One region of the Metabacillus sp. cB07 genome, then DNA from elsewhere that is predicted to be linked to it. Evidence: riboswitches for the same ligand, from Rfam matches in the RefSeq annotation. Region 1 holds a riboswitch; the other holds the start of a gene.
The links. A riboswitch is a leader RNA that binds a small molecule or an ion and turns the genes downstream of it on or off. The one in region 1 is predicted to bind cyclic di-AMP.
Positions count from the first base shown of each region.

Region 2: linked by a shared signal. The riboswitch ahead of JOJ89_RS13910 (glutamate/proton symporter GltT) and the one ahead of JOJ89_RS18200 (hypothetical protein) in region 1 are both predicted to bind cyclic di-AMP.

Region 1 covers NZ_CP069296.1:3,541,921-3,556,968, forward strand. The annotation lists gene kdpDN (KdpD-like non-kinase potassium sensor) at 1-226, opposite strand, end outside; gene kdpC (potassium-transporting ATPase subunit KdpC) at 407-991, opposite strand; gene kdpB (potassium-transporting ATPase subunit KdpB) at 1,012-3,081, opposite strand; gene kdpA (potassium-transporting ATPase subunit KdpA) at 3,156-4,832, opposite strand; gene JOJ89_RS21405 (potassium-transporting ATPase subunit F) at 4,851-4,931, opposite strand; gene JOJ89_RS18195 (hypothetical protein) at 5,051-5,434, opposite strand; cyclic di-AMP (ydaO/yuaA leader) riboswitch at 5,534-5,684, opposite strand; gene JOJ89_RS18200 (hypothetical protein) at 5,741-6,130, opposite strand; cyclic di-AMP (ydaO/yuaA leader) riboswitch at 6,503-6,639, opposite strand; gene JOJ89_RS18205 (Na-translocating system protein MpsC family protein) at 6,999-7,376, shown strand; cyclic di-AMP (ydaO/yuaA leader) riboswitch at 7,631-7,765, shown strand; gene glnA (type I glutamate--ammonia ligase) at 7,882-9,219, shown strand; gene bcaP (branched-chain amino acid transporter BcaP) at 9,407-10,789, shown strand; gene JOJ89_RS18220 (D-alanyl-D-alanine carboxypeptidase family protein) at 10,837-12,015, opposite strand; gene JOJ89_RS18225 (TetR/AcrR family transcriptional regulator) at 12,230-12,811, shown strand; gene JOJ89_RS18230 (DMT family transporter) at 12,913-13,251, shown strand; gene JOJ89_RS18235 (DMT family transporter) at 13,251-13,565, shown strand; gene JOJ89_RS18240 (EamA family transporter) at 13,579-14,478, shown strand; gene JOJ89_RS18245 (NAD(P)H-dependent oxidoreductase) at 14,870-15,048, opposite strand, start outside.
Region 2 covers NZ_CP069296.1:2,702,629-2,717,676, reverse strand. The annotation lists gene JOJ89_RS13960 (amino acid ABC transporter ATP-binding protein) at 1-310, shown strand, start outside; gene JOJ89_RS13955 (aromatic acid exporter family protein) at 439-1,422, shown strand; gene JOJ89_RS13950 (L,D-transpeptidase) at 1,444-1,959, shown strand; gene prli42 (stressosome-associated protein Prli42) at 2,030-2,122, opposite strand; gene mce (methylmalonyl-CoA epimerase) at 2,305-2,721, shown strand; gene JOJ89_RS13935 (acyl-CoA carboxylase subunit beta) at 2,724-4,271, shown strand; gene JOJ89_RS13930 (M20/M25/M40 family metallo-hydrolase) at 4,290-5,414, shown strand; gene msrA (peptide-methionine (S)-S-oxide reductase MsrA) at 5,479-6,006, shown strand; gene JOJ89_RS13920 (hypothetical protein) at 6,115-6,291, shown strand; gene JOJ89_RS13915 (hypothetical protein) at 6,854-7,084, shown strand; gene JOJ89_RS13910 (glutamate/proton symporter GltT) at 7,121-8,383, opposite strand; cyclic di-AMP (ydaO/yuaA leader) riboswitch at 8,472-8,612, opposite strand; gene JOJ89_RS13905 (DNA polymerase IV) at 8,802-10,043, shown strand; gene gndA (NADP-dependent phosphogluconate dehydrogenase) at 10,148-11,560, shown strand; gene JOJ89_RS13895 (YqaE/Pmp3 family membrane protein) at 11,659-11,841, shown strand; gene JOJ89_RS13890 (VOC family protein) at 12,008-12,436, shown strand; gene JOJ89_RS13885 (MFS transporter) at 12,579-13,949, shown strand; gene JOJ89_RS13880 (VOC family protein) at 14,259-14,654, shown strand; gene JOJ89_RS13875 (SDR family oxidoreductase) at 14,705-15,048, opposite strand, start outside.

The DNA of each region.
Region 1 (15,048 bases):
TTACCAGATCCTCTGTTTCTCTTCTTCCATGACACTCTATCAGTCCAATAACTGCATCAATTCCTTCAAGCTTTAAATCATGGGCATCCTGAAGCATTTTATACGATTTTCCAACCCCTGGGGCAGCTCCGACATAAAGCTTCAGTTTGCCCCGGTTCATTTCTGCAATTTCATCAAGCAGCTCCTGTGGGGTTTTCCTCCTGAAATATGGATGGTTTTCGGTCATATTTTCACCGCCTCTAAAATAAGCGTGTCAGCTGTTTGCAAATATTCAGCCTCAGCGCAATCGGCAGCTGAGGCGAATCTATTATTATGGCTGTTTTCGCATAAATATTATATTACAGTGGCATCCGTTCCCTTTCGCTCCACTATTTTTAAAAATCTATGCTAAAACAACATAGACTTTTTATTGTTTCGTTATTGTTCTCAAATCCAGATTCAATTTAAGAACATTCAATCTTTCTTCCCCAAACAGTCCAAGTTCCCTTCCCTGCACATGTTTTTCAATCAGTTTTTCAAGTTCAGCTTTGTTAATTCCTGTTGCTTCTGAAACGCGATCGAGCTGCACGTAGGCTGCTTTTGGACTAATGTGCGGATCAAGACCTGAGCCTGAATTTGTCAGCAGGTCATTCGGTACATCGCTGATTTTCGTTTCAGGATTGTTTTTTTTCCACTCTATTATAGATTCCTTCGTGCGGTTCAGCATATCCTCATTGGATGGTGCATAGTTGTTGGAGCCTGATCCTGCACCGTTGTATTCAATGCTTGAGACTCTTCCGTGGAAATAGCCTTCTTCTGTAAAAGTCTGTCCGATCAGCTCAGAACCTATCACCTTATCATTCTCATCATAAATTAAACTTCCATCTGCCTTATGAGGAGCAGCCGCCTGGGCAATTCCTGTTACCGCAACCGGATATACCAGGCCGCAGAAGGCCATTAACACAAGGGTCATTCTGATAATCGGCCCTATCATTGATTGTTTTTCTTCCATTGTATAAACCTCTTTTCTTCTTATATAAATAGAGCAAGGCAGAGATCGATCATTTTAATGCCGATAAAAGGAACCAGCACTCCTCCGAAACCGTATACCAGCAGATTTTTTCTGAGCAGGGCATTTGAACTCATCGGTTTATAGCTGACACCTTTCATTGCGAGAGGAATCAGAATCGGGATAATAACTGCGTTAAAAATCAAGGCTGACAGGATCGCAGAGATTGGCGAATCAAGTCTCATGACATTCAGCATATTCATTTCCGGAATGGCGAGCATAAACACGGCTGGTATGATGGCAAAATATTTGGCAATATCGTTTGCGATACTGAAGGTTGTCAGTGCCCCGCGTGTCATCAGCAGCTGCTTTCCGATTGAGACAACTTCAATGATTTTCGTCGGGTTCGAATCCAGATCCACCATATTCGCAGCTTCCTTGGCAGCGGCCGTTCCGCTGTTCATGGCAAGACCTACATCTGCCTGTGCAAGTGCAGGGGCATCATTTGTACCGTCACCCGTCATGGCAACAAGCTTGCCCTGTGATTGTTCATATTTAATGACTTCGATTTTGTCCTCAGGCTTGCACTCTGCAATAAATTCGTCAACTCCTGCTTCTTTTGCGATTGTGGCAGCTGTGAGAGGATTATCTCCCGTACACATAACGGTCTTGATCCCCATGCTGCGAAGCATGTCAAACCGCTCTTTCATTCCGGGCTTCACCGTATCTTTCAAATAAATTAATCCGAAGATCTGATTATTCATGGCTACAGCAAGCGGCGTACCGCCGGCCTTGGAAATGTCATCCGTTTTTTTATCAAGATCAGCAGGGATGACTCCTCCATGTGACAGAACCCATTTCTTCACGGCATCAACCGCGCCTTTTCTTACAACCGTCCCATCAGGCAAATCCATGCCGCTCATGCGGGTTTCGGCTTTGAACTCAATGAACGTTCCTCCAGCTGCAAGATCCGTTCTATATGAAAGCTGCTTGTTCTTTAACAGCTCAAGAACCGATCTTCCCTCAGGTGTTTCATCATCCAGTGAACTGATGGCTGTCCATTGGGCAAGGTCCTGCATCGGGGCATTGCCGACAGGAATGAACTCACTTGCCATCCGGTTTCCGAATGTAATCGTACCTGTTTTGTCCAGAATGATGGTGTTTATATCACCTGCAGCTTCAACGGCTTTACCAGACATGGCAATGACGTTGAACTGGGTTACCCGGTCCATCCCGGCGATTCCAATCGCGGATAGCAATCCCCCGATTGTCGTGGGAATCAGGCAAACCAGCAGTGCAATCAGAACAGGTATTTCTAGTTGAAAACCGAGATAATCCGCATAAAAAGGAAGTGTTACAACGACAATCATGAAAATGAGTGTCAAGCTAGTTAAAACCGTATTCAGAGCAATTTCATTCGGTGTCTTCTGACGCTGTGCACCCTCAACAAGAGCAATCATTTTATCAAGGAAGGATTCTCCCGGATCACTTGTGATTCTCACTTTAATCTCGTCGCTGACCACCTTAGTTCCTCCTGTTACGGAGTTGAAGTCCCCTCCTGCTTCCTTAATAACAGGAGCAGATTCTCCTGTAATGGCTGATTCATCAACAGATGCAAGACCGGAGATAACCTCACCGTCCCCTGGAATAAACTCTCCCTGTGATACAATAACCACATCTCCTTTGCGGAGCGAAGCGGAGTCAATTTTTTCAATCTCTCCATTAGGTTTCAGGCGATTGGCCGTCATTTCTTTCTTGGAATTTTTCAGCGAGTTTGCCTGAGCCATTCCCCGTCCTTCTGCCAAAGCTTCAGCAAAGTTAGCAAATAACACGGTGAACAAAAGAATCAGTGAGACCGTTAAATTAAACGTCACGTTTACTTCTGCAGATCCAAAAGCAGAAGGTGCAAAAGTGAGCAGCAATGTCAGGAAGAAACCAATTTCTACAATAAACATGATTGGATTTTTCACCATGATTCGCGGATCAAGCTTAATAAAAGATGCCTTTATTGCGTTTCCAATCAGCCCTTTATCCACTTTCGTTCTGCATTCCGGCTTCTGATCTTCCGGCTCTGTCTGTCTTGCATCTTCCATCTGATCATACCTTTCAGCAGCCTTCACTGCGGTTGCTAATGATGTCTTACTCATTTCGGATCCTCCAATTAGGTTTATAAAGTTAAAAACTCTGCGACCGGTCCTAAAACCAGTACCGGGAAGAATGTCAATGCCCCTACAATAAATACCGCTCCGACAAATATGGTGCCAAACAAACTAGTATCTGTACGGAATGTTCCGATTGTTTCCGGCACAAGCTTTTTAGAAGCTAATGATGCTCCAACAGCAAGCATGGCAATGATGCCAAAGTATCTGCCGATAAACATGACTATTCCTGTTGAGATGTTCCAGAACGGAGTGGCATCTCCAAGACCTTCAAAGCCTGAGCCGTTATTGGCTGCAGAAGATGTGTATTCATAAAGAACTTGGGAAAGCCCATGGAATCCCGGATTTGAAATACCGTCAGATCCTAGCGGCGTATAAAGCGCAAGGGCTGTTGATCCCAGAATCAGAAACGGATGAATCAGCAAGGTAACAGCGATCAGTTTCATTTCTTTTCCTTCTATTTTCTTGCCAAGGAATTCTGGCGTGCGCCCTACCATCAGGCCAGATAAGAAAACGGCGATGACAGCGTACATGATGATATTCATAAAGCCAGCTCCAATCCCGCCGAAAACCGTATTCAAAAGCATATTCGACAAGGCCAGCATCCCTGTGATGGGAGAAAGCGTATCATGCATGGTATTAACCGCTCCTGTTTCAGAAGCTGTTGTCACGATTGCATAAAGAGCAGATTGTGCCGCACCAAAGCGGACCTCTTTGCCTTCCATGCTTCCTGATGCCTGCTCAAGGCCTGCTTCAGCCAATCTTGGGTTACCCTGATATTCAGATAAAAGAGCTGTTCCAAGAAAGACCACGAAAATCATGGCCATTGCAGCAAATAGGATTCTGCCCTGCTTTGCGTTTCCGACCATTTTTCCATACGTGAAAGGAAGGGCTGTCGGAATCAGCAGCATCAAAAGAATTTGCAGCAGGTTGCTAATCCCGTTAGGATTTTCAAAAGGATGGGCTGAGTTGACACCGAAGAATCCTCCTCCGTTGTTGCCCACTTCCTTAATGGATAAAAGAGAAGCAACAGGGCCCATTGCGATCGTCTGATCCGCGCCTTCTACGGTTTTTGCCGTCACACTTGAATCCAGCGTCTGAGGAACACCAAGAAAAACAAATACCAGACCCGTTACAAAGGCTATCGGCAAAAGAACACGAGTAATGGAACGAATTAAATCTACAAAGAAATTTCCAAGAGGGTTGCCTGAAAGTCCTCTTATTAATGCAATGGCTGCAGCAAATGCTGTAGCAGGAGCGACAAACATCATAAACGTAATGCCGATCATCTGAGAAAGATAAGATAATCCGCTCTCTCCGCTGTAATGCTGAAGATTTGTATTGGTCATAAAGCTGATGGCCGTATTAAATGCAAGTGTCGGATCCATTCCGGCAATGCCGCTCGGATTCAGCGGAAGCGAACCCTGAAAACGAAACACTAGGTAAACGATAAAAATCATGAAAATATTTGAAATCAGTAGAGCAGAAGCATATTGCCTGAAACTTTGATTCGTTTGTTTGATTCCGCTTAGTTTATAAACCGCATGTTCAAAAGGGCCAAAAAAAGCATCAAGTTTCGTTGTTTCATAAGAAAACGCACGCGCAATGTAGTTGCCTGCAGGCTTTGCCAGCAGGACGACAAGCGCCAATGTCAGGATAATGGAAAGTATGGATAGTACACTCAATGTCTCTTCCTCCGCAAGTTAAAATTTTTCAGGGTTTACCAATGCATAAAGCAAATAGAGCGTGATGGCGGCGATTCCGCCGAGCAAAACAATCGTCACTTTTCTTCCCTTCCTTCAGTCACAATCTTTTCAGACCATTTTACAAGTCCTGACATAAGCAGCGTTAAAGCTGCAAATGAGAGAATCATGATACTGTCAAGCATTTAAATCCCCCGTTCTTATTGAATCAGAAATTTTACGTTATCCAATCTTGAATACATGACATGCTGAGCGCCGAGCAATTCATAAAGCTTAGCCGGATAATTCGCTCTTTTTGTAATCACCGTAATCGGCGCCCTGACACTCGCTTTGAGTATTTCCATCAGCCGGCAGGTCTCAGCTATTTTGTCTTCGAGCAAAAGCACTCGTGAAATGGGCTCGTTTATAATCAGGTACTGTGCATGTTGCTTAATAAAATAAATGGTTTTAAACCCTTTGGTTCTCAAATGACTTTCTACACTGTAATCTCCGGTAATAAATGACAGAGATGAATTCTCCGGGAGAATCTCATCCAGGCAGCCAAGCCTCGTATAGCTCGGAATGCAAATCAGCATCGTTTCCATGACGTTCCCTTCCTTTTCAAATCAATAAAAACCGCGGAAGAGGGTCTCTTCCGCGGTTTTTAGGCATCACTTAAAAAAGCATGCAGCACCTGCGATTTTGATTTCCCTCACTGCGCTTTCGGGGTTAGCTGTCGGATTCGGGCTATGAGAGCTGCCCTGCCACCTTTTCAGATGGATTCACCCCAAGCGGCTGTATGCCGCAGAAGATTGGTTCCCCCGATTTCATTGTGAAATTAAGCGTCCAGGTATTCAGTTCTGATTTGACATCTCTTTTAGAGATCCACCTCCTTAAATCATTCTCGTATTTTAACCTTGCTTCATTTCGCCAAGCCAGTACGAGCACGTTCCAGGCTTGCTGAAAATCACGTATCGTGCTCCCAGTTTTTTATATAGGTCATAGTGTCTGCTGTCATCTGTCATCACGATAATCCGCATCGTGCCCAGATCTGAGAAAAAGGTTGTTAATTCAAATCCTTCATTGATCGAATCCGATATAACATAAACAGAACGATAATTTGAAAACTTCTTTTCCAATTCGATCAGGTTATCCATTCGTGTGTTTCCATCTTTAGAGTTCGACAGTTCACACGCATACTGCTCATAGTTCATGACGTCTGCAAATCTTCTATTCACGCTTATACTCTCTACGACAGAACCGAATAAATCTCCCTTGCCTATAACCAGTGTGTGATTCATCGTCATCCCCCGCACATTCATATATAACGGTATTTTTTCCTCCTGCCGGCTCCACCCCTATTGGATGAAGCAGCCCAAGTGTAAAAAAAAAGAGACCAATGCTTACCCTTCCCCCAAATAGATCCATATCCAATCAAATCAGCAGAATGTCCATAAGACAGCTGATTGATCTACATATGGCTGTTTTGGAGAAAAAGTACTCATTGGTCTACTTAACGCCTAGCAAGCCGAAGCCCTCTTTGCGTTCCGTCTTCCGTTTTTTCCTTTTTCGAATGAATTGCATGCATCAAAAAGACCTTTTACAGTCCCCAGGCCTCTTCTCTGCCTTAAAAAAGGGCAGTAAAAAAAAGACTCCTGTTAAGGCGGTCTTTTGACCTCCTTCGCTTTAGCCGACGAAGTTAGCTGACGGGTAGGATGGCGAAAGATCTCATCCTTCCTGCAAATGCAGAATTAACCCCAAAAAATTGGTTCCTCCGCTCCCGAATCTCGGGACTAGGCCGTTATGCAATTCGTGATTACGTGATTATCTTACTCCCGCGGTGAGATCGTGTAAACAATTAAATACACCGAAAATCAGGTGAATTATACTGCTTTCGCCTTTCATTCTCTCTATTACTCTTATTTGCTCATGTTATTACAAAATTTAAGTCTTTTTTTTAACGATTGCTGCAGCATATTACCAGCATACTATTCCCTATCATTTACAGTTTGCTATTGACAGGGTCTGGGTGTGTAAGTAAGATAAACTCGTCAATGTATGCAAAGCGCACTCACCAGCAAGATAAGATTTTGTCATTGTATGACGGTGGATCTGCGCAACTGCAGCAGCAATGTTAATCAAAAGCATGTTTGCCGGGGGTATATTCATATGGCTGTGTCGCCAAAAAAAAAATTAGAAATGGAACTTAGTGAAGCCTTTATTAAGCTTCAAAGAGACTTAATTGGACGCGGTCCTCAGGAGACCAGAACATACATTGTCCATGATATGGTGATCGCGAGGTTCAAAGGTGTTCTCACAGTTGAAGAAAAACACCTTGTTGAAAACGAGAATGGCAGAAAGCTTGTGAAACAAATGAGACAAGTCCTGCGTGAAATGTACAGTAAAGAGTTTGAGGAAATCGTAGAAAGATGCACCGGCTGCAAAGTGCTGTCCAGCCACAGCGACATCAGCACCAAAATGGGGGAACGGATTGAGGTTTTTGTGGTAGATAAGGATTTAGAGCGTTCTCTCGAATCAAAAGGCTAAAAACTGTATTTCAAAAGGAGTATGCATAGCTCGCATACTCTTTTTTTCTTTGTATTTAACTGGTTTCTACCCCATTTCAACCCCCTTCTCAGGAATAATAAATAATAATCTAAAGATATACAATAAATTAAAAAAGAGAGAATGAGAGAGAAAACGAAAGAAAAACAGAGTCTGGATAGATTTATTTCTAAATTATTCCTCTTTTTCAGAGCTTTACAAGTAAAATTACCCGGGCGTATGATAGGCTCAATTTATTTCCTAATTCGCAGAATCCGCTAAAGGAACGGGGGACCCAATCTTCCGGGGTGAAGCCGCAGCATCAAGCGGCCGGGCGACTCTTACCGTCCGAATCCGTCAGCTAACTCCGTATGCGTTGTTTGAGAGAGGAAGGTGTGAACATTCAGAGCCGGCTAAAACCCGCTTGCTGAAACAAAAATATAATCCTTCGATTTTTCAAAAACCGTTCGTACTATCAGACAAAAATTAAAAAATCGGGGTGTTTTTTATGTTGACCATTTTAGATACGTTAAGTGAAATCAAGGCAGAAATAGCAGAAAAGCATGTAGAATTGCTGCACCTTCAGTTTGTTGATCTTGAAGGGAATTTAAAGCATGTCACCATTACAGCTGATCAGATTGATGAGGCGGTGGAAGGTAAAATGATGTTTGACGGGTCGTCAATCACGGGCTTCTGTCCAATTAATCAGTCCGACCTATATTTAAAGCCTGATTTGAACACATTTGCCATCATTCCCTGGTCAGTTGAGGAAAAGTATGCGGAAGCAAGGTTTCTATGCAGCATTCACAATCCGGATATGACTCCTTATGAAGGTGATCCGAGATTTGTGCTGCAGCAGGCAATGAAAAGAGCAAAATCACTCAGTTATTCCATCAGCATCGGGCCTGAATTGGAATTCTTCCTTTTCAAAACCGACGAGAATGGAAATCCGACAACAAATCCGCATGATCTGGGAGGCTATTTCGAACCCGCTCATGATTTAGGTGAAAAAGTGAGGCTTGAGATCTACCGGACGTTAAAAGCAATGGGCTTCAAAATTGAAGCCTCACACCATGAAGTAGCAAACGGCCAGCATGAAATCAACTTCCGTTTTAACGATGCCCTGACTTCTGCCGATAATGCAACGACTTATAAATGGGTTGTTAAAAATGTCGCAAAGCAATTTAATCTGCATGCTTCTTTTATGCCTAAACCGGTTCAAGGAATAAACGGATCAGGCATGCACGTGAACATCTCGCTGCTTAAGGATAGGGAAAATACGTTTTACGACGAAAACGATGATATGCAGCTTTCAAATGAAGCCTACTACTTTATCAATGGCATACTGACCTATATTGAAGAAGTGACCGCCATCACTAACCCGATTGTTAATTCGTACAAGCGGCTTGTTCCTGGCTTTGAAGCTCCTTGCTATATTGCCTGGTCAACCTCAAACCGTTCAACCTTAATTCGCATACCGGCAAAAAGAGGGGCTGCAACACGCATTGAAGTGAGGCATCCTGATCCAAGCGCTAATCCATACCTTGCTTATGCCGCGATTGCTGAAGCCGGAATGGCAGGCATTGCCTTATCAGAATTCCCGAAGGCTGCTGTGCATGATGACATATTCAGCATGACAGAATCAGAGCGGCTTGAAAAAGGCATCAAGCATCTTCCAGATAACCTTGAGACAGCACTGGATTTGCTGGAAAACGGCCCACTTGCGAAAATGGTTCTAGGGCCTCACGTTTTCCGTCAATTTCTTCTTCATAAAAGGGCTGAATGGCACGAATACAGAAATACCGTACATTTATGGGAAATTGAACGTTATCAGATGAAATTTTAATAGAAAATCAAAAACCCCGGTTCATTGTTGAATCGGGATTTTTTGTGTCTCATTCCGTGAAGGAATTCATAATTTCCGGCCAGTTGGTTAACGTAAGAAAATAAGCTGATTCGCAAGGTGAGCGGACTTGTTATTATATCAATATACTTTTGTGAGAGTGTTATTCTCAACTGTTGGAGGATACTGTATGAATTCCCTTTTCCGAAAAAAATCAATTACCGACCTGCTTGCCCAAAGTCAGCAAAAGTCACTTGAACGCACGATGGGTGCAATGGATTTGACCCTGCTCGGCATCGGAGCCATCGTGGGTACGGGCATTTTTGTTCTGACAGGAGTGGTTGCTGCAGAAGCTGCGGGCCCTGCACTCATTCTGTCTTTTATCCTGTCCGGTATTGCATGTGCGCTTGCTGCCTTTTGTTATGCCGAGTTCGCTTCCTCCGTGCCGATTTCAGGGAGCGTGTATACCTATACATATGCAACACTTGGAGAGTTTTTTGCTTTTTTAATCGGGTGGGACCTGATGCTTGAATATCTGCTTGCCACTTCTGCTGTTGCAACCGGCTGGTCTGCTTACTTTCAATCACTGCTCGCAGGTTTCGGACTGGACCTGCCCAAGGCCATCACCTCCGCTCCCGGAGCTGGAAAGGGCGGATTGATCGATTTGCCTGCTGTGTGCATCATCTTCTTAATCACCGCACTTCTGTCAAAAGGAATCAAAGAAAGCACCCGCGTCAACAACATCATGGTGTTCGTCAAACTTGCCGTGATCATCGCTTTTATCGTAGCTGGTGTGTGGTATGTTAAGCCTGCAAACTGGACGCCGTTTGTACCTTTTGGTTTTGACGGGATTGTTACAGGTGCTGCGACTGTGTTTTTTGCCTATATCGGGTTTGATGCTGTTGCCACTGCAGCTGAAGAAGTGAAGAGACCACAGCGGGATGTCCCAATCGGCATTATTGCTTCTTTGACTGTTTGTACAGCTCTGTATATCATCGTTTCGCTTATTTTGACAGGAATGGTTCCTTATACAAAACTGAATGTAGCCGATCCGGTTTCTTTCGCCCTTCACTTTGTCGGTCAGAACACACTGGCAGGCTTCGTTTCTGTCGGAGCAATTGCAGGTATTACGACTGTGCTTCTCGTGATGATGTATGCGCAGGTCCGGATTTCATTTGCGATGAGCCGTGACGGACTGCTTCCAAGCGTTTTATCAAGTGTGCATCCATCATTTAAAACACCGTTTAAAAATACGTGGCTGACAGGTCTCGTTGCTGCAGCCATTGCGGGCTTCGTCGATTTGACTACACTGGCCCATTTAGTGAATCTGGGTACCCTTGCAGCCTTTACCCTGATATCAATCGCTGTGATTGTTCTGAGAAAAACACACCCAACCCTTGAGAGGGCATTCAAAGTGCCGTTCGTCCCTGTATTTCCGGCAATCAGCGCCTTGTTCTGCATCTATCTCATGACGAGCCTTCCCGCCATCACATGGACTTCCTTTATCATTTGGATTGTAATCGGGGCCGTCATCTATTTTGTATACGCAAGGAAAAACAGCAAACTAGTTTAGATCGCAAAAAAAACCTTTCTCCGCTGCAGGAGAAAGGTTTTTACTCTTTATGATCGTCTGACCTGTCTGAAAAAGTACCCGACTAGCAGCAGTGCGACAGCAAATGAAATCATGACAATAAACTTCAGATGATCATGCAGAACGCTTTTCCCAAAAACGGGTTCTACATCTGCTACTGCGCTTTTCACAAGCTTATTTTTTTCAGCTTTCACAGGATCAAGCGGATGTTTGGCGAGTTCCCGGCCATCTTCACCGTCAATCGTCAAATTTCCGTTGGTATCCACATCAGCAGAAATGGTCTCATGTGTTTTTCTGGCATAATAAAGCGGCTCATCCAATGTGAACTCCTGTCCTTCTTGATCCTTATAATATGTTCCAGAAGCGACAAATTCGGATGTGAAATTTGCAAAGCCGTAATCAAGCAGCTTGACCGTATCTTTGTAAGACATACGGTCTGTCTTTGCATTCAGCGTGACAGCGATCAGCCTGATATTTTCTCTTTCAGCGAGAGTCGACAGCGTAAAACCGGACTGGCTGACATATCCGTTCTTTCCCCCCACCATTCCTTCATATGGGGTCGCCTGCAGAAGTTTGTGATGATTGTGGAGAGTTGTGTCCCAGGTTTCCCCGTCCCATTTCAGCTCGGCTGTTGAAAAGATCTCGCGGAAGATTTCGTTTTGTGATGCATACTGAGTCAAAGCAGCCAAATCTTCCGCTGTAGTGACATGATTCGGGTCAAAAAGACCGTGCGGGTTCGTAAAATGAGTATCCTCAAGCCCTACTTTCTTCTCCAAAAACTCATTCATTTCCTTTGAAAATGTTTCTACATTTCCGCTGATATGTTCAGCAATGGCAATTCCTGCATCATTCCCGGAATTGATCATGAGTCCCTGAATCAGCTTTTTCAGTGGCACCTGTTCGCCTGCCTCAAGATACACTCTTGTCCCGTCGGCATTTCTGGCATTTTCGCTGACAGTTACGATATCATCCAAATTCCCATTTTCAATCGCATAGATGGCTGTGGCCATTTTTGTCACACTAGCAGGGTACATCTCGGCATCGCTTTTTTTCGAATAGAGAATCTGGCCGGAATCAGCATCGATCAGGACGGCTGATTCACTTTCGATTGCCGGTTCATTTGCCGACAGTTCCTCTGCTGATGGTTCTGAAGAAAAAATCATACCTAAAAAGAAGCTCGCTGCAAGAATCAAAGGGGTTTTTTTCATCTATATAAATCTCCTGATTGTAGTAGTCTATATTCATTCCGTATACAAGCATAACAGGTAATAAAACGGCATGACAATGTAAAGTTATAGAAACGGATGCATAAACGTTCATTTTACCTGAATTTATAGAAAAATCTGTATTTTTATTGATTTGACTTCCAATTCTGCCTGTCATATACTTTACCTGACGAACGTCAGGAAGGCGGTTTTCAATGTGACCTCAGAACAGCTTAAACAGGCGGCCATCCGCCTATTTGCCGATTATGGCTATGAAGGTACTTCACTGGCTGACATTGCTGCTGAAGTTGGAATAAAGAAACAGTCGATTTACACCCATTTTAAAAATAAGGATGAACTCTTTCTTAAAGCGATGGCTGATGTTCTTGAAAAGGAAATTGAATATGCAAAAGCTTCATTTTCTTCTTCAGAACAGCCTCATCTAAAAGAAATTCTCTTCTCCTATTTGACGGATTATGTGCACCGTTTCGAAGTGGAGGCGGAAACAAAATTCATGCTGAGAATTAGCTTTTTGCCCCCCTCACATTTATATCGGGAGGTCATGGAAAAAGTTTATGTGTACCTCGATACGTTTGAAGAACTGCTCATCAGCGTTTTTGAAAATCAGCCTGCTCTTGCTGTAAAACCGTCTGAAGCGGCCACGGCGTATATGGGTGTCGCAGATGCTGTTTTCGCCGAAATGCTTTATGGCGGACCTTCGCGCGTGCAAAAACGGCTGGATAGCTGTTTTTGCGTTTATTGGAATGGAATTAAAAGAAAAGCGGAGCCGACCGTTTAGCCCTGACAGGCATCCAAAATATCATTCGGTAAAGAAGGTGCTTTTCTGCCTCTCATCCGTTTTCATCGATGATATGGAAACATAAGGAAAGGACGATTATCATGAACAAAGACTGGACGAAAGTATTTATGGCCGGTTTTATTGAAGTCATTTGGGTTGCCGGTCTGAAGTATTCAGACAGCTGGCTTGAATGGCTGGGAACCATCATCACAATCTGCATCAGCTTTTACCTGCTGATCAGTGCATCGAAAAGACTGCCTGTCAGTACGGTTTACGCTGTTTTTACGGGACTTGGGGCAGCCGGAACCGTTATAGCAGAAATTCTGTTTTTTAATGAGCCTTTTCAGCTGGTTAAAATCCTTTTAATCACCGTTTTAGTATGCGGGGTTATCGGGTTAAAAACACTGTCTGATGACAAAAAAGAGGAGGCTTCCATATAATGGACTGGGCGTTTCTAATTGGGGCCGGCCTGTTTGAAGTAGCCGGTGTTATCGGGATTAATAAAATGAAGGAATCTAAGGGAATCGTTCCACTGCTGATTATGATTGCAGGTTTTTCGCTAAGCTTTCTGCTGCTGAATCAGTCCCTCCAGACGATTTCACTCGGGACTGCCTATTCCGTCTGGACAGGAATCGGATCTGCCGGGAGTGCGCTGATCGGCATCTTGTTCTACGGGGATTCAAAGAGCTGGAAACGGATATTATTCATCAGCATGATTATTTCCGCAACGGTAGGGCTCAAACTGGTTTCGTAAGGAGTTTTTACTTTTGATTAAATATTCGTTTCTCGTGTTTATTGGCGCATGCAGCTACGGTATCATTTCAACAATTATCAAGCTTGCCTACAAACAGGGCTATTCAGTGGAAGAAGTGATCGGCAGCCAGTATGTGACTGGCTTTCTTCTGTTTTTAGTCTGCTCCCTTCTCTTTTCAAGAAAAAAAGCGACATGGAAACAGGCGCTCTTCTTGATGCTGACAGGGACGACGACAAGTTTTACAGGGATTTTTTACGGCAAATCACTTGAAACCGTTCCGGCGTCCATTGCGATTATTCTGCTGTTTCAATTTACATGGATCGGCATTTTAATTGAGGCAGTTTATCTTAAAAAGAGACCTGACAGAGCGAAGCTTTTCGCTGTCCTTCTTTTGCTTATAGGCACTTTCATGGCAGGCAACCTGTTCGGGAAAGAAGCAGTCAGCTTAACGGACCCGGGAATCATCTGGGGCCTTTTCTCGGCTGTCTCTTTTTCCCTCTTTATCTTTGCAAGCGGAAAAGTGGCAGCTGAGCTTCCATCGCTGAACAGAAGCTTGTTCATGTCGTTTGGGGCGGCGATCTTTCTCACCGTCCTTTTCACTCCCGATTTTATGACAAATGGTTCTCTTCAGGAAGGACTATGGAAATTCGCCTTGCCGCTCGGCTTTTTCGGCGTGTTTATCCCGGTTGTGCTGTTTTCCATCGGCACTCCTAAAATAGGCTCAGGACTCGCCACGATTGTCGGTGCTGCCGAACTGCCAGCAGCCGTTCTATGCTCGGTCTTTTTTCTGAAAGAATCGGTGAACCTGGTGCAGACGGCCGGTATTATGCTTATCCTTTTGGGAATTTCCGTCCCGCAGCTTTTTTATTATTTTCGGCAGAAAAAGAAGGTAAGTCATACGCTGGATATGTAAGGTGATATGCACAGCAAAAAGAGGAAAAAACGTGAATCGTATGCTATACGTACACTGGATGGAGATTATAACGTAAGGAAACCCTCAAATCGTATGCTATTCGTACACCAGATGAAGATTATAACGTAAGAAAACACTCGAATCGTACGCTATATGTACACCAGATGAAAATTATAACGTAAGGAAACACTCGAATCGTACGCTATACGTACACCGAATGAAAATTATAACGTAAGGAAACACTCGAATCGTACGCTATTTTTACACAGGATGGAGATTATAACGTAAGAAAGAAAATAGATTGTACGCCACGTATGCCTTATATAGAAAAAAAGAGGGTGAATTTGATGTGTTTATACTCAAATTCACCCTCTTTTCTATATGCTGTGTCTTAATAATCCGCTTTAATGTGGCGAATCAATGCCTCTGCACTTTCGTTTACCTGTTCCTGATTCAGCGTTCTTACCCCATGCTCGACAAACGCTGGAAGAAAGCGCATGCCGGTCAGATTAGCCATTGCCTGAAACGGCTTGAACAGCTCGCTCATGCTGTAATGGTTATAGCCGCCTG
Region 2 (15,048 bases), 840 kb from region 1:
GGGTGGACAGAAACAGCGTGTTGCGATTGCAAGAGCACTCGCGATGAACCCGGAAGTGATGCTGTTCGATGAACCGACATCCGCACTTGACCCTGAAATGGTCAAGGAAGTTCTTGAGGTCATGAAGAATCTTGCTTTCTCAGGCATGACGATGGCCATCGTTACGCATGAGATGGGCTTTGCAAGAGAAGTGGCTGACAGGGTTCTCTTCCTTGATGAAGGAAGACTTGTAGAAGACGCTGCTCCGAAAGACTTCTTCTCAAATCCGAAAACACAGCGTGCTCAACTATTCCTTGAAAAAATGCTATAATGGCTACTTAGAAAAAGGTGATCATCATGATCATCTTTTTTCGTTTTTATCTTTAAGCCTGCAATTGGGCAACGTATGAAAAAGGATATGGAAAATCGCCTATCACATGAAACGCAAGGGGAAGACGCATGTTTAAAATTGGTTACCGCACACTCAAAACAGCACTTGGTGCAGCCATCGCCATCAGTCTTGCCGAGCTTTTCGGACTGCAGAATTTTGCATCTGCCGGCATACTGACGATTCTATGCATCCAGGTGACGAAGAAAAAATCGCTTCAGACCTCATGGGCCCGCTTTTTTGCCTGTCTGATCGCCATCTTATTTTCCTTTGTCTTTTTCGAAGGAATAGGCTATCATCCATTTGTCATCGGCCTTCTGCTCTTATTTTTTATTCCAGTCACCGTTCGTTTAAAAGCCAAAGAAGGAATTGTGACAAGTTCTGTCATCATCCTACATCTCTACACAGCCTCGCACATTACATTTGATCTGATACTGAATGAAATCGCGCTGATTGCAACGGGTATTGGGGTAGCGCTGATCATGAACCTTTACATGCCGAGTGTTGATAAAAAGCTGAAAGAATATCAGCTGGAAGTGGAAGACCGCCTCTCGAAAATCTTCATTGAAATAGAGGAATACCTGCTCTCGCATGACAGTTCGTGGGACGGAAGGGAAATCACAGAAACGGCCGCAATTATCAACGAAGCAAAAACGCTGGCGTTCAGAGATGTAGAGAACCATTTTATGAGACATGAAAATCTCTACTATCATTATTTTAAGATGAGGGAAAAGCAGTTCGAAATCATTGAGAGGGTCCTCCCGATCATTGCCTCGATCAAAGTAACGGTCGATCAGGCGGAGATTGTGGCGGACTTTATCCGCGAAGTTAGAGAAGCGATACATCCCGGCAACACCGCTCACAAATTTCTTGTAAAGCTTGCTGAGATGAGAGAAATGTTCGAAGAAATGCCGCTTCCCGAAACCCGTGAAGAATTCGAGGCGCGTGCTGCGCTCTTGCATTTTGTTCGTGAGATGGAACAATATCTTGTGATAAAAAGTCAATTTAAAGGCATGTCCCGCAAGAATGAAATGAAGGCTGCAGGAGCATCCTAATTCAAAAAAGGGTGATAGTCTTTGAAAATGCTGTTCCTGCTCATGATGTTCCTGTCTCCGCTTTGGCCGCTCGGGCAAAATCCTTCTGTGGGCGATCCGTACGTTATCATTAATAAGCAGACGAACGAGCTTGCTTACATTGATAACGGACAGATTATTAAAACATTTGATGTCGCAACCGGGAAAAATGAGAATCTGACGCCTGAGGGAGAATTTACGATCACAGTCAAGGCGGCAGAGCCCTATTACCGGAAAAAAGACATCCCCGGCGGAGATCCGAAAAATCCGCTCGGCACAAGGTGGATCGGCTTTGACGCCGAAAACACGGATGGACGTATATACGGCATTCACGGCACAAACAACGAGGATTCCATCGGATCCTTCGTCACCCAGGGCTGCGTCCGCATGTACAACGAAGAAGTCGAAATCCTCTTTGAACACATTCCGGTTGGGACCAAAGTGTTTATCACAAAAAACGGCAAGTCCTTTGAAGAGATTGCAGCTGAAAAAGGGGCAATTAAAAAAGGTGATTCCTGAGGAGAATCACCTTTTTTGGCGTGTTTTTTATCTGCCTGTCATTGCTAAACGGTCGGCTCCGCTTTTCTTATTAGAACCACATGCTCATCCCGGCAAGAAGAGTAGTTGCCAGCATGACGAAGAGCATGAGATAGATAATGGCTTTTTGAAATCGTTTAGACATTTCGTTCACTCCATTTCAGAGGGTTTGTCCTTCTATTCTAACGCGGATAGGAGGTACGGACAAGGGAGGAGATATGAACAAAGATGGACATTTTTGCCCGAAAAAGAAGGAATTTCGTCGATTGGCAAAGAAGTATGTCATGTTCACGATGTTAAGCGTTTTCATCATGAGGAGGGGAAGAAATGGTCAAAAAGGTCGATCACATTGGGGTAGCCGTCCATTCAATTGAAGAGGTGCTTCCTTTTTATCAGGAAACACTGGGGTTAAAGCTTGAAGGAATGGAAATGGTAGAAGAACAGGGAGTCAAAGTGGCTTTTCTGAAGGCAGGAGAAACAAAAATTGAGCTGCTTGAGCCGGTTTCAAAAGAAAGTGCTGTAGCCAGGTTCATTGAAAAGCGCGGAGAAGGCATACATCATTTGGCTTTGGCGGTAGATGATATAAAAATGAGGATTCAAGAATTGAAAGAACACGGAATCAAAATGATAGATGAGACTCCAAGAAACGGTGCAGGCGGTGCCTCCATTGCTTTCCTGCATCCAAAGGCCGCAAATGGAGTGCTGGTTGAACTATGTGAAAAGAAGGGAGGAACGGTCTCATGAACATTGATATCTTTGAGAAGATTAACGAGCTGTATGACAAGAGACGGGAAGTTGAGATGGGCGGCGGAGATGAACGCATTGATAAGCAGCACGAAAAAGGCAAGCTGACTGCACGGGAGAGAATAGACCTTCTGGTGGATGAAGGAACGTTTGTTGAAATGAATCCCTTCATTGAGCATCGCTGCAACGATTTCGGGCTGAGCGGGAAAAAAGGGCCGGGGGACGGGGTTGTGACCGGCTACGGAAAAGTAAACGGCCGTCCGATTTATTTGTTCTCGCAGGACTTCACGGTCTTTGGCGGAGCCCTGGGCGAAATGCACGCCAAAAAGATTGCTGCAGTCATGGACCTTGCCGCAAAAAGCGGAACGCCGTTCGTCGGCCTGAATGACTCCGGAGGTGCGAGGATTCAGGAAGGTGTGGTATCATTAGATGGCTACGGGCAGATTTTTTACCGGAATACCATCTATTCAGGTGTCATTCCGCAGATATCTGTCATACTCGGCCCATGTGCAGGCGGAGCCGTATATTCTCCGGCCATCACCGATTTTGTTTTCATGGTTGAAAAAACAAGCCAGATGTTCATAACAGGACCTAAGGTTATTGAGACCGTGACAGGAGAAAAAATCAGCTCAGAGGATCTGGGCGGGGCCAAAGTACATAATACAATCAGCGGGAATGCCCATTTCTCCGGACAGACGGAGGAAGAAGTGCTTTCCCAGGTGCGAAAATTACTTACATATTTGCCGCAGAACAACCAGGAAAAAACGCCGGTTCTGCCGCATGAAGAAGAGTCTGACTACAGGCCGAACCTGACGGACTGCATTCCTTTTGATGCCCTTAGACCCTATGACGTCAGAGTGGTCATTGAGGAAGTCGCGGATGCAGGATCTTTTTACGAGGTTCAAAAAGACTTTGCCAAAAACATTGTTGTCGGGTTTGCGCGCATTAAGGGTGAAGTTGTGGGCCTTGTCTGCAATCAGCCGAAATATATGGCGGGCGGGCTTGATATCGATTCATCTGACAAAGCATCCAGATTCATCCGCTTCTGCGATTCATTCCAGATTCCGCTGATTACATTTGAAGATGTGACCGGCTTTTTCCCGGGAATTAAACAGGAGCACGGTGGAATTATCCGCCACGGGGCAAAAATCTTATATGCCTACTCAGAGGCAACGGTGCCAAAGCTTACGGTCATTCTCCGCAAAGCATACGGCGGAGCGTATGTGGCGCTGAACAGCAAGTCGATCGGAGCGGATCTGGTTTTTGCATGGCCGAATGCCGAGATTGCTGTTATGGGTCCTCAGGGTGCTGCGAATATTATTTTTGCCAGAGAAATTGAAAACAGCGAGAACCCGGAAGAAACGAGGGCAGCCAAAATCGAGGAGTACCGCGAAAAATTCGCCAATCCTTATGTGGCAGCAAGCCAGGGGATGGTCGATGACGTAATTGACCCCCGCGATACAAGAATAAAGCTTATTCAGGCGCTCGAGATGCTGCGCACAAAGCAGGAGCAGCGTCCTGCCAAAAAACATGGAAACATTCCGCTTTAAGCCTAGGAGGAAACAAAGATGATTAATCAAGAACGTTTAGTGAATGAGTTTTTAGAGCTTGTTCAAATTGATTCCGAAACAAAATTCGAAACAGAAATCGCCAAAGTCCTTACTGATAAGTTTGAAGCACTTGGCGTCCGCGTTGAAGAAGATGATACAACAAGTATTACTGGACACGGTGCAGGCAACCTGATCTGCACGCTGGATGCTGTACAGGACGGCATTGATCCGATTTATTTTACATCTCATATGGACACGGTCGTTCCGGGAAAAGGAATTAAACCTTCTATTAAAGACGGATACATTGTAACAGACGGTACAACGATTCTTGGGGCAGATGACAAAACAGGATTATCGGCTATGCTTGAGGCTGTTCGTGTGCTGAAAGAAAACAACATCGCCCACGGTAAGATTGAATTCATCATCACAGTTGGAGAAGAATCCGGTCTTGTAGGCGCAAAAGCATTGGACGGATCTAAAGTGACGGCTAAATTCGGATATGCCCTCGACAGTGACGGAAAAGTAGGAACCATTATCGTGGCTGCTCCGACACAGGCAAAAGTGAGAGCTTCTATTTTCGGCAAAACCGCTCACGCAGGTGTTGCACCTGAAAAGGGCATTTCTGCGATTACGATTGCTTCAAAAGCCATTGCGAAAATGCCGCTAGGAAGAATCGACCATGAAACAACAGCAAACATCGGCCGATTTGAAGGAGGCACGCAAACAAACATTGTGTGCGACCAAGTGAATATCCTGGCTGAAGCGAGATCACTCGTTCCTGAAAAAATGGAAGCCCAAACAGCTAAAATGAAAGAAGCATTCGAAAGTGCGGCAGCTGAAATGGGAGGCCGTGCAGAAGTTGAAATTGAAGTGATGTATCCTGGCTTTAAGTTTGGCGAAGGAGATCACGTTGTAGAAGTGGCAAAGCGCGCTGCAGCAAACATCGGCCGTACAAGCGAGCTTCAGACAAGCGGCGGCGGAAGCGATGCCAACGTGATTGCCGGCTTTGATATTCCGACTGTCAATCTTGCTGTCGGTTATGAAGACATCCACACGACAAATGAGAAGATGCCGATCGAAGAACTTGTCAAAACAGCTGAACTTGTGGTATCAATAATCAAAGAAGTAGCTAAAAGCGAATAAGAGAAAAGATGGCAGGCACATGGATTGTGTCTGCTGTTTTACATCATAGAAAGAGGTGCATATCATGGGAAGAAGAGAAAAGGCAACATTTGCAGGCGGCTGTTTTTGGTGCATGGTGAAGCCGTTCGACGAACAGCCGGGCATCATTGAAGTCGTTTCAGGCTACACAGGCGGAACACTCGAAAATCCGTCATATGAACAAATCAAAACAGGTGAAACAGGACACAGGGAAGCGGTCGAAATCACCTTTGATCCGGATGTTTTTTCCTATGACACCCTGCTTGAGCTCTATTGGCCGCAGATTGATCCGACAGATGACGGGGGCCAGTTCTTTGACCGCGGCAGCCAGTACCGCACAGCCATTTTCTATCACACAGAAGAGCAAAAGCTGAAGGCTGAAAAAACGAAGCAGGAAATTGACGCAAGCGGACGCTTTCAAAAGCCTGTCGTGACAGAGATCCTGCCTGCTGCTCCATTTTATCCGGCAGAAGAATACCATCAGAAATTCTACGCAAAAAACCCTGAAAAATACAAACAGGAACGCGAAGAATCCGGAAGAGAAGAATTTATCCGGAATAACTGGAAGAAATAAAGCAAGCAAGCCCTCTGTTCATTTGGACGGAAGGCTTTTTCGATGTTCGGCTCTGTGTTTGTATTGGACCTGCAATGGGTATTTTCCATATTAAGGAGAGTGATTACAATGAATACATTTAATGAAAGTGCCATTGCCTCATACGTGAAAACAAGAGCCGAAGAAAACTGCAAACTCCTCCAGGAGAACATGGAAGAGCTCGAAAGAGGAAAAATCCTCGGCAGAATGGAAGCCTACAATGAATTTCTGGAGCGGTTTGGATTTGATAAAGTAGAGTGCAAGTAATCAGGGTCAAGCGGAGCACATCATTCTTGTAAGGGATGGTGTGTTTTTGTATTCGTGGAAGGAAGCTTGCGGCTAGCAGCATTAGAGAGTCATTTAAAGAGTGAATCGTACCCTCGGAAACTGAGAAACGATGTGAGAGGGTAAGCAAAGCGGCGAATCGTACCCTCGGATACCGAAAAACAATGGGTGGAGGGTAAGCAAAGCTGTGAATCGTACCCTCGGATACCGAAAAACGATGGGTGGAGGGTAAGCAAAGTGGTGAATCGTACCCTCGGATACCGAAAAACGATGGGTGGAGGGTAAGCAAAGTGGTGAATCGTACCCTCGGATACCGAAAAACAATGGGTGGAGGGTAAGCAAAGCTGTGAATCGTACCCTCGGAAACCGAGAAACGATGTGGGAGGGTAAGCAAAGCAGTGAATCGTACCCCCGCAAACCGAGAAACGATGTGGGAGGGTAAGCAAATGTACGAATCGTACCCTCGCAAACCGAGGAACGATATGCGAGGGTAAGGAAAAACTCAATCTGTAGGGAACATGAATAAAATCATGAGGAGCATAACATGAAACATTTTTTTCTGGGGTTTTTAATTTCAGGGTTTGGATCATTTATCCTTATTGTACTGGGGCTGGCACTCTTTGCAGAACTTTATCCTAACGAGGACCCGTCCGTAGGTGCCGGAGTCGGATTTGCAATAGCATTCGGATTTGTGTTTTCTGCACCGGTTGCTGCCATGATCGGGATTGTTGGAGGAGTGCTTACATACGTATTCAAGAAGTATAAGAAGAACTAAAAAACCCCCGGACCATTTTCCGGGGGCTCTTCCTGTTTATGCACTTGCTTTCATGACTTCATTCGCTTTAATCCGGTTGTACTGGCCTTCGGATTTTGACATCACGATGGCAGCGAGGGTATTGCCGACAAGGTTAACGACCGTGCGGGCCATATCCATGATGCGGTCCACTCCTGCAATGAAGGCAAGTCCTTCCGCCGGAATACCGATTGTTCCGAGAGTGGCAAGCAGAACAACGAAGGATGTTCCAGGAACGGCAGCCATCCCTTTAGACGTAACCATCAAGACTAAAATCAGTGTCAATTGCTGAACGATTGTCAGTTCGATGCCGTAAACCTGTGCAAGGAACAAGGCAGCAATCGCTTGATAGAGTACGGATCCGTCAAGGTTAAACGTGTATCCGATAGGAACGACAAAGGACACAATTCCCTTAGGGCATCCCATCTTTTCAAGCTTTTCCATGATTCGGGGCAGGACCGTTTCTGAGCTTGATGTACTGAACGCAAGCAGCAGCTCGTCCTTAATGTAGCGAAGCAGAGAAAAGATATTGACGCCTGCCCATTTGGCAACTGCTCCCAATACTACAATCAGGAAGAAAATCAGGGCAGCGTATACTAATACAACCAATTTTCCAAGAGAAAGCAATGAATCAATTCCAAATTTTGAAACGGTTACTCCGATCAGGGCGAATACGCCGAGAGGAGCCACTTTCATTACAAGGTTGACGACGTGGAACATCGCGTGAGAAACACCGTCAAAGAACTGAAGGACCGGCTTTCCACGTTCTCCGATGGCTGCTACGCCGAGTCCGAAGAGGACGGAGAAAAAGATGATGGCAAGCATATCGCCTTCTACGACAGATTTAAAGAAGTTCGTCGGAACAATATGAAGAAACGTTTCGGCAACCGATTTTTCACTTTGCTCTTCAGATGTATCGACATACTGCTGGATATCTGTTTTTTGGGCAGATTCAAGGTCAACTCCTTGCCCCGGCTGAAAGACGTTTGCAAGCAATACGCCGAGGACAATCGCAACAGTTGTAATGATTTCAAAATAAAGAATGGTTTTTCCGCCGAGTCTTCCAACGTGTTTTCCATTCCCAGCACCTGCAACTCCAACGATCAGGCTAGAGATAACAATCGGAATGACAATCATTTTGATCAAACGCAAAAACAAATCTCCAAGCGGCTGCAAAACTGCGGCAACTCGGGGGTCATTAAACCAGACAACACCTACTAAAATACCTAAAGTCAAACCAATAAAAATTTGGGAAGCCAGTCCCAAACGAATTTTTTTCATAGAAGAACCTCCTCTGAGATGTAAGAATTCTGAAAAAACAAAAAAAGACCAATCTAAAGTAAGAAAGGTCTTTAATACACAATTAAAGTCTTTCTCCCAATAAAGCATACGAGGTTAACTGTCGGATTCGGGATTGAGAGTTCCCTTCCATTTACGGATTCACCCCAAGGTAAGAGCCTTACCAAATGCATGATTCCCCCGCTCTGAAAAGATTAAGCTTGTTATGAAATTTGACGGACAATAAAAACACACAAGATATAATTTACTTGTGATAAGGGGAGTCTGTCAATTGTTTTATAAAAAGTAAGAAAGGATCAAATTTTTGCGCTTTTCTAATTCCGTCCCCATCATTAGCGGTTCATCTGCTGACTGTGATAAAATTGAGGCACTATAACAGTTTGGAAAGAAGTTGAACGGCATGAAGCAGCAGAGCGGTCCAAGGGTCATTCTCCATGTGGATATGAACAGTTTTTACGCATCTGTTGAGATGGCGTTTGAGCCTGACCTGAGGGGAAAGCCGCTCGCCATCGCCGGCAATGTGGAAGAGCGGAAGGGTATTGTTGTGACGTGCAGCTATGAGGCCAGGGCCAGAGGCGTGAAAACAACGATGCCGTTGTGGCAGGCGAAGCGCCATTGTCCTGAACTGATTGTCAGGAAACCGAATTTTGACCGGTACCGGAAGGCATCAAGAGCGATGTTTGACCTGTTAAGAGAATTTACGGATCTTGTTGAGCCTGTCTCTATTGATGAGGGATATATGGACTTGACGGAATATCTGAAGGAAGGCAATCCCCTTCAAGTGGCAAAAACGATTCAGCAGCGCTTGCTTGAAGAGCTCCTTCTGCCTTCAAGTATAGGAATTGCCCCAAATAAATTCCTTGCCAAAATGGCTTCCAATATGAAAAAGCCCCTTGGCATCACCGTCCTAAGAAAAAGGGAGCTTCATGAGACACTGTGGCCGCTTCCAGCAGGCGAGATGCACGGAGTGGGGGAAAAAACGGCAGAAAAACTTCTCACCATCGGCGTCAAAACAATCAAAGATCTGGCTGAAGCCGATCCGATTTCATTGAAACAGCTCCTGGGCATAAACGGTGAACGGCTGAAAAAACGGGCAAAAGGCATAGACAGCAGAGAAGTCAATCCGGACAGCATCAATGATTTTAAGAGCATAGGGAATTCTACCACTCTCTCCAAAGATTCAAGCGATGTGCGCGTCCTTTATGATACTTTGAACCGCCTCTCTCAGTCAGTCAGCATGCGGATGAAGCGGAAAGAGGTGCTCGGAACAAAAATCTTTATTACGATCCGCTACTCAGACCGGAGCACATTTACCCGCAGCCGGACAGTCAATAACCCGCTTGGTGAAAAAGAAGAGCTGTACACTCACGCCAAAGAGATTTTTGACAGGCACTGGACAGGAGAGCCGGTACGGTTGCTCGGGGTGACGTGCCAGGACCTTGTCCCAAAAGGAGATGCCTATAAACAGCTGGATCTGTTTTCTTTTCAGGAGGATGCAAAAAAAGAGCCGCTTTTTAAAACGATTGAAGACATCCAGAAAAAATTTGGCGAAAGTATCATTAAACGCGGGATGAAAGCGGTCCGCCTGGAGGATGATAAAACAAGCGGGACAAGTTTCAATAAAGATTTTTTAAGGGAATGAGACAAGGCGCTTTCCTTGATAAAAGCAAGGACACTGTGTTATTTTACAGAAGGAATGCATATTCATGCGCACAACGATATTTGGGACAGAAAGGGAGTAAAAACATGTCTAAACAGCAAATTGGCGTTATCGGTTTGGCCGTCATGGGCAAAAACCTCGCTCTTAATATAGAAAGCCGCGGCTATTCGGTGGCCGTTTATAACCGCTCTTCAGATAAAACAGAAGAAATGCTGAAAGAACACAGCGGCAAGAACCTGACAGGTACATACAGCATTGAAGAGTTTGTTCAGTCTCTTGAAACACCGCGCAAAATTCTTCTTATGGTAAAAGCCGGTTTTGCAACAGATGCAACGATCGAACAGCTTCTTCCTCATCTTGATAAAGGCGATATTCTGATCGACGGAGGAAATACGCTTTACACAGATACACAGCGCAGAAACAAAGAGCTTGCCGAAAGCGGCATTCACTTTATCGGCACAGGCGTTTCAGGCGGAGAAGAAGGAGCCCTAAAAGGACCTTCCATCATGCCTGGAGGACAAAAGGAAGCATTTGAACTTGTGAAGCCGATTTTCGAAGCGATTTCTGCAAAAGTGGACGGAGATCCATGTACAACTTACATCGGTCCGGACGGTGCGGGCCACTATGTGAAAATGGTTCACAACGGCATAGAGTACGGCGATATGCAGCTGATTTCAGAAGCGTATTTCATTCTGAAAAATGTTCTTGGTCTATCTGCACAGGAACTCCACGAAGTATTTGCCGAGTGGAATAAAGGTGAGCTTGACAGCTATCTGATTGAAATCACGGCTGACATTTTCACAAAAACAGATGATGAAACAGGCAAGCCGCTTGTTGATATGATTCTGGATACAGCAGGACAAAAAGGAACTGGAAAATGGACAAGCAAAAGTGCCCTTGATTTAGGTGTTCCGCTTCCGATTATTACGGAATCCGTGTTTGCCCGCTTCATCTCTGCCATGAAAGATGAGCGTGTAAAAGCGAGCGGCATTCTCTCAGGCCCTTCTGTGACACCATATGAAGGCGATAAAAAAGAACTGATCGAAGTTGTACGAAAAGCGCTTTACATGAGCAAAATTTGTTCTTATGCACAAGGTTTTGCCCAAATGAGAGCAGCTTCTGAGGAATACAACTGGGATCTTCAGTACGGCGACATCGCGATGATTTTCAGAGGCGGATGCATCATCCGTGCAGCCTTCCTTCAAAAAATCAAAGATGCGTATGACCGTGACGGCGAGCTTGCAAATCTTCTGCTTGATCCATACTTCAAAGAGATTGCAGAAAGCTACCAGGGAGCTCTTCGCAAAGTGCTGACAGTTGCCATAGAGCAAGGGGTTCCGGTACCAAGCTTCTCAGCTGCCCTATCTTATTACGACAGCTACCGCACGGCTACATTGCCTGCAAACCTGATTCAGGCGCAGCGCGACTATTTCGGAGCGCACACTTATCAGCGTACAGATAAAGAAGGCATTTTCCATACAGAATGGATGTCTAAGTAAAAGCAGAACACGGAGCCTTGTGCTCCGTGTTTTTTGCCGTTTCTAAACCGCAGAATCGGGGTAAAATGTAACGGATAAGAAAAGAACGGGGTGATGTGATGCTTTATTTACTGGCGATTATACTGCCGCCTGTTGCCGTGCTGTTTGTCGGCAGACCGTTTCAGGCGCTGCTTAACCTGATTTTGACGCTCATTTTTTATCTTCCGGGAGCCATTCACGCCGTGCTTGTGGTGAAGGATGCAAAAGATGAGAAGCGTATGAAGAAGTACGGAGTGAGGTAACTTAAAAAAGATGCTGACTCTGAAGGAAATTAGCCCGCCTCTAGAGAAATAGAGGGACGGGCTTTATTTATTGTATTTTTTATAAGGGTGTAGCAAAAGGCAGCTGAACATGGTATGATAATACAGAACAAATGTTCTTATTAAATTTATGACGATGAGGTGTAACATGATCACATCAGTAAATCCTTACATTGTAACAAATGGAAATGGTCAAGAGGCAGTGAAGTTTTATGTAGATGCATTAAATGCTGAACTTGTTTCGATTCAAACATTCGGGGAAATGCCGGAGGATCCGAATCATCCTATTCCCGCTGATGCAAAGGACCGTGTGATGAATGCACAGTTTAAAACAGGCGATACCCTCATGATGCTGTCAGATACATTTCCCGGAATGCCTTATACTCTCGGTTCGCAGCTTTCTATTGCGATTCATATTGATTCAGCAGACGCAGCGAAAAATGTATTTGAAAAACTCTCTGCAGGCGGAAATGTCACAATGCCTCTTCAGGAAACATTCTGGAGTCCTGCATACGGTCAGGTTAAAGACAAATATGGTGTTGAATGGCAAGTATCTGCTGTTAAAGAAAACGAATAATAAGCTTAAAAGAGACCTCTTCTTGTTAAGAAGGGGTTTTCGTCTTTTTAAAGGGCAGGTCGAAGCAAATCGGTTGACTATACAGGCTGTAAGAGTATATATTTCTTTAGGTATACGAAATAAAAGCTGAGGGCGGGATAGAATGTCAACGATAATAGAAGAAAGACCGCCAGCAGTTCCTGGCTTAAAATACGAAAACAGAATTGTATGGCTGTGGAGTTTAACCGTATGGCTCGTTGTGATGAACACGACGATGTTTAATGTCGCTTTGCCGAGCGTGCTTCGCGATTTGAGCCTTTCATCCGGCACTGCATCCTGGATTGTGTCAGGATACTCAATCGCTTTTGCCATCTCTACTCTCACGTACAGCCGTTTATCAGATTTCATTCCGATCTCAAGGCTGCTTGCAGTCGGGCTTGCCATGCTTGGTGCAGCATCCATTATCGGTTTTATTTCTCATAACTTTTATCTGCTTTTATTCGCGAGAGTTCTTCAGGCAGCGGGAGCAGGGGCTGTGCCTGGTCTTGCCATGGTTTTGGCGGGTAAATATATTCCCATTTCCAGAAGAGGAAAGGCGATGTCGCTGATTTCGTCTGCCGCATCGCTTGGGTTTGGACTTGGACCCGTTATTGGAGGAGCCATTACAACCTATCTTGGATGGAATTATTTATTTGTCATCACCGCATTTGTTGTCCTGCTTCTTCCCCTGTTTAAAAAGCTGCTTCCTAAAGAGGAAGTCCATAAGGTACACTTCGATTCTGCCGGAGGATTGCTGACAGGACTCGGAGTTACGGGGCTGCTGCTCTTTTTATCCACCATGTCAGTGCCTCTTCTCATTGGCTCGCTGGCCATCCTGTATTTCTTATGGAGGCATATACACAAAGTCAGCCTGCCGTTTGTGCAGCCTTCACTGTTTAAAAACAGACAGTATGTGAAGCTTGCTTTATCAGCGTTTTCAGGATTTATTCTTCATTTTTCAGCGCTCTTTATGATGCCGATCATCCTGACAGAGCTGTTTGAAAAAGATCCGGCTGCCATCGGCCTGATTATTTTTCCGGGTGCCATCCTTTCAGCGGTTGCCGCACAGTTCATTGGGCGGCTTATCGACAAATTCGGAAATATACCGTTAATTTCCTTTGGCCATGTGATGCTCATGATTTCACTGCTGATTCTGGCTTTGTTTTCAGGAGAAAATCCATATGCGATTTTGGTTGCCTACATGTTTATGAGCACAGGTTTTTCAAGCCTGACCTCAAGCATTGCAAACGAAGCATCCCGCATCCTGCCGGAGGATGAAATTGGTTCGGGCATGGGCCTGATGCAGCTGATTCAATTTTTCGGCGGAGCATTTGGTGTCGCACTGTCAGGTCTCTTGATTGAATGGCAGCATGGTGTTTCTGGCGCAGCTGTTTATACAAACATTTTCTGGGGAATGACGCTGCTGATTGGAGCTTCAGGCATGATTTTCTTTTCGTATGTTCAAAGAAATGCAAAGCTGCTTCAAGCCAAATAGCATAGAAATTAGCATGAAAAACCGCAACTCAATTAGTTGCGGTTTTTTCTTTGGTATACATGAATTCTGGTGAATATTCGCCATTTTATTACCTCAATTTTCACCCCAATTCGCATACGTTTTTGTTATATGACAATGCCTATTGTCACGCTGGAATATGGTATGCTAATTCACTTATTAAAAGACTTACCCATTTTAGAGAAAAAGGATTAAAAGAGAGTTAAATCGAATATATAAAAGGATTAAAAATATGCCCAACTTATTCAACAAACGTGCAGTATTGCTGAGTAAGAAATGGAGGTGCCAGTTATGAATGGAATAACTTTTGCAATCTCGCAAATCACAATTGCCTATAATCAAGAGAATGAGATGGTTGATTTTTATAATCAACTTTTAAACGCTGACTTGAGTCCTTTCAAGGTGGGGAAGTTCAGATTTTATAAAGGGAAGATTGGGGGAATTGGTATATTATTTTGCCCCAATGAAATGCTGGGTATAAAATCCGAAAAAAATAATATCCAATTTACTGTACAAGTATCAAACTTGGAAGAAGTACTTTCTAAAGTTTCTCAGTGTGGTGGTAAACAAATTCAGAGAATTAATAGACAGGAAAGTCAATCCTCAGTAGGAATTTCAGACCCAGATGGTAATTCAATCGAATTGTTGGAGATTAAGACTATTTCCTCTTCCGTCCTTAAAGGGTAACAATGATTAAAAAAGATGATTTCATCATGAAATCATCTTTTTTGGTCTTTTTATGCAAGCAATCCGTCAGCCTCAAGCTGCTCGTTCTGATCAATCAGTGTCGTCTTTAGACTTCTGTATGTCATGCCAAGTTCATCTATGCTTTTTCTATTATCAAAGTGGGCATTAACTCCAACGTTTTTGCTGACATACTTCCGTGTCAGGCCGACTTTCGGTGCAATCAGCCAGATGAGCGGCTTCGGCACTTCGCGTTTTGGAAGAGGATAGTGATTTGGGCGGTTCTCTTCAAATATTCGGGCCATATCAAGCAGGGAAGCTTCCTCATTTGAAATCAAGTATCTGCCCTGTGCAGATTCTGTGAAGGCTGCAAGCACATGGGCTTTTGCAACATCGC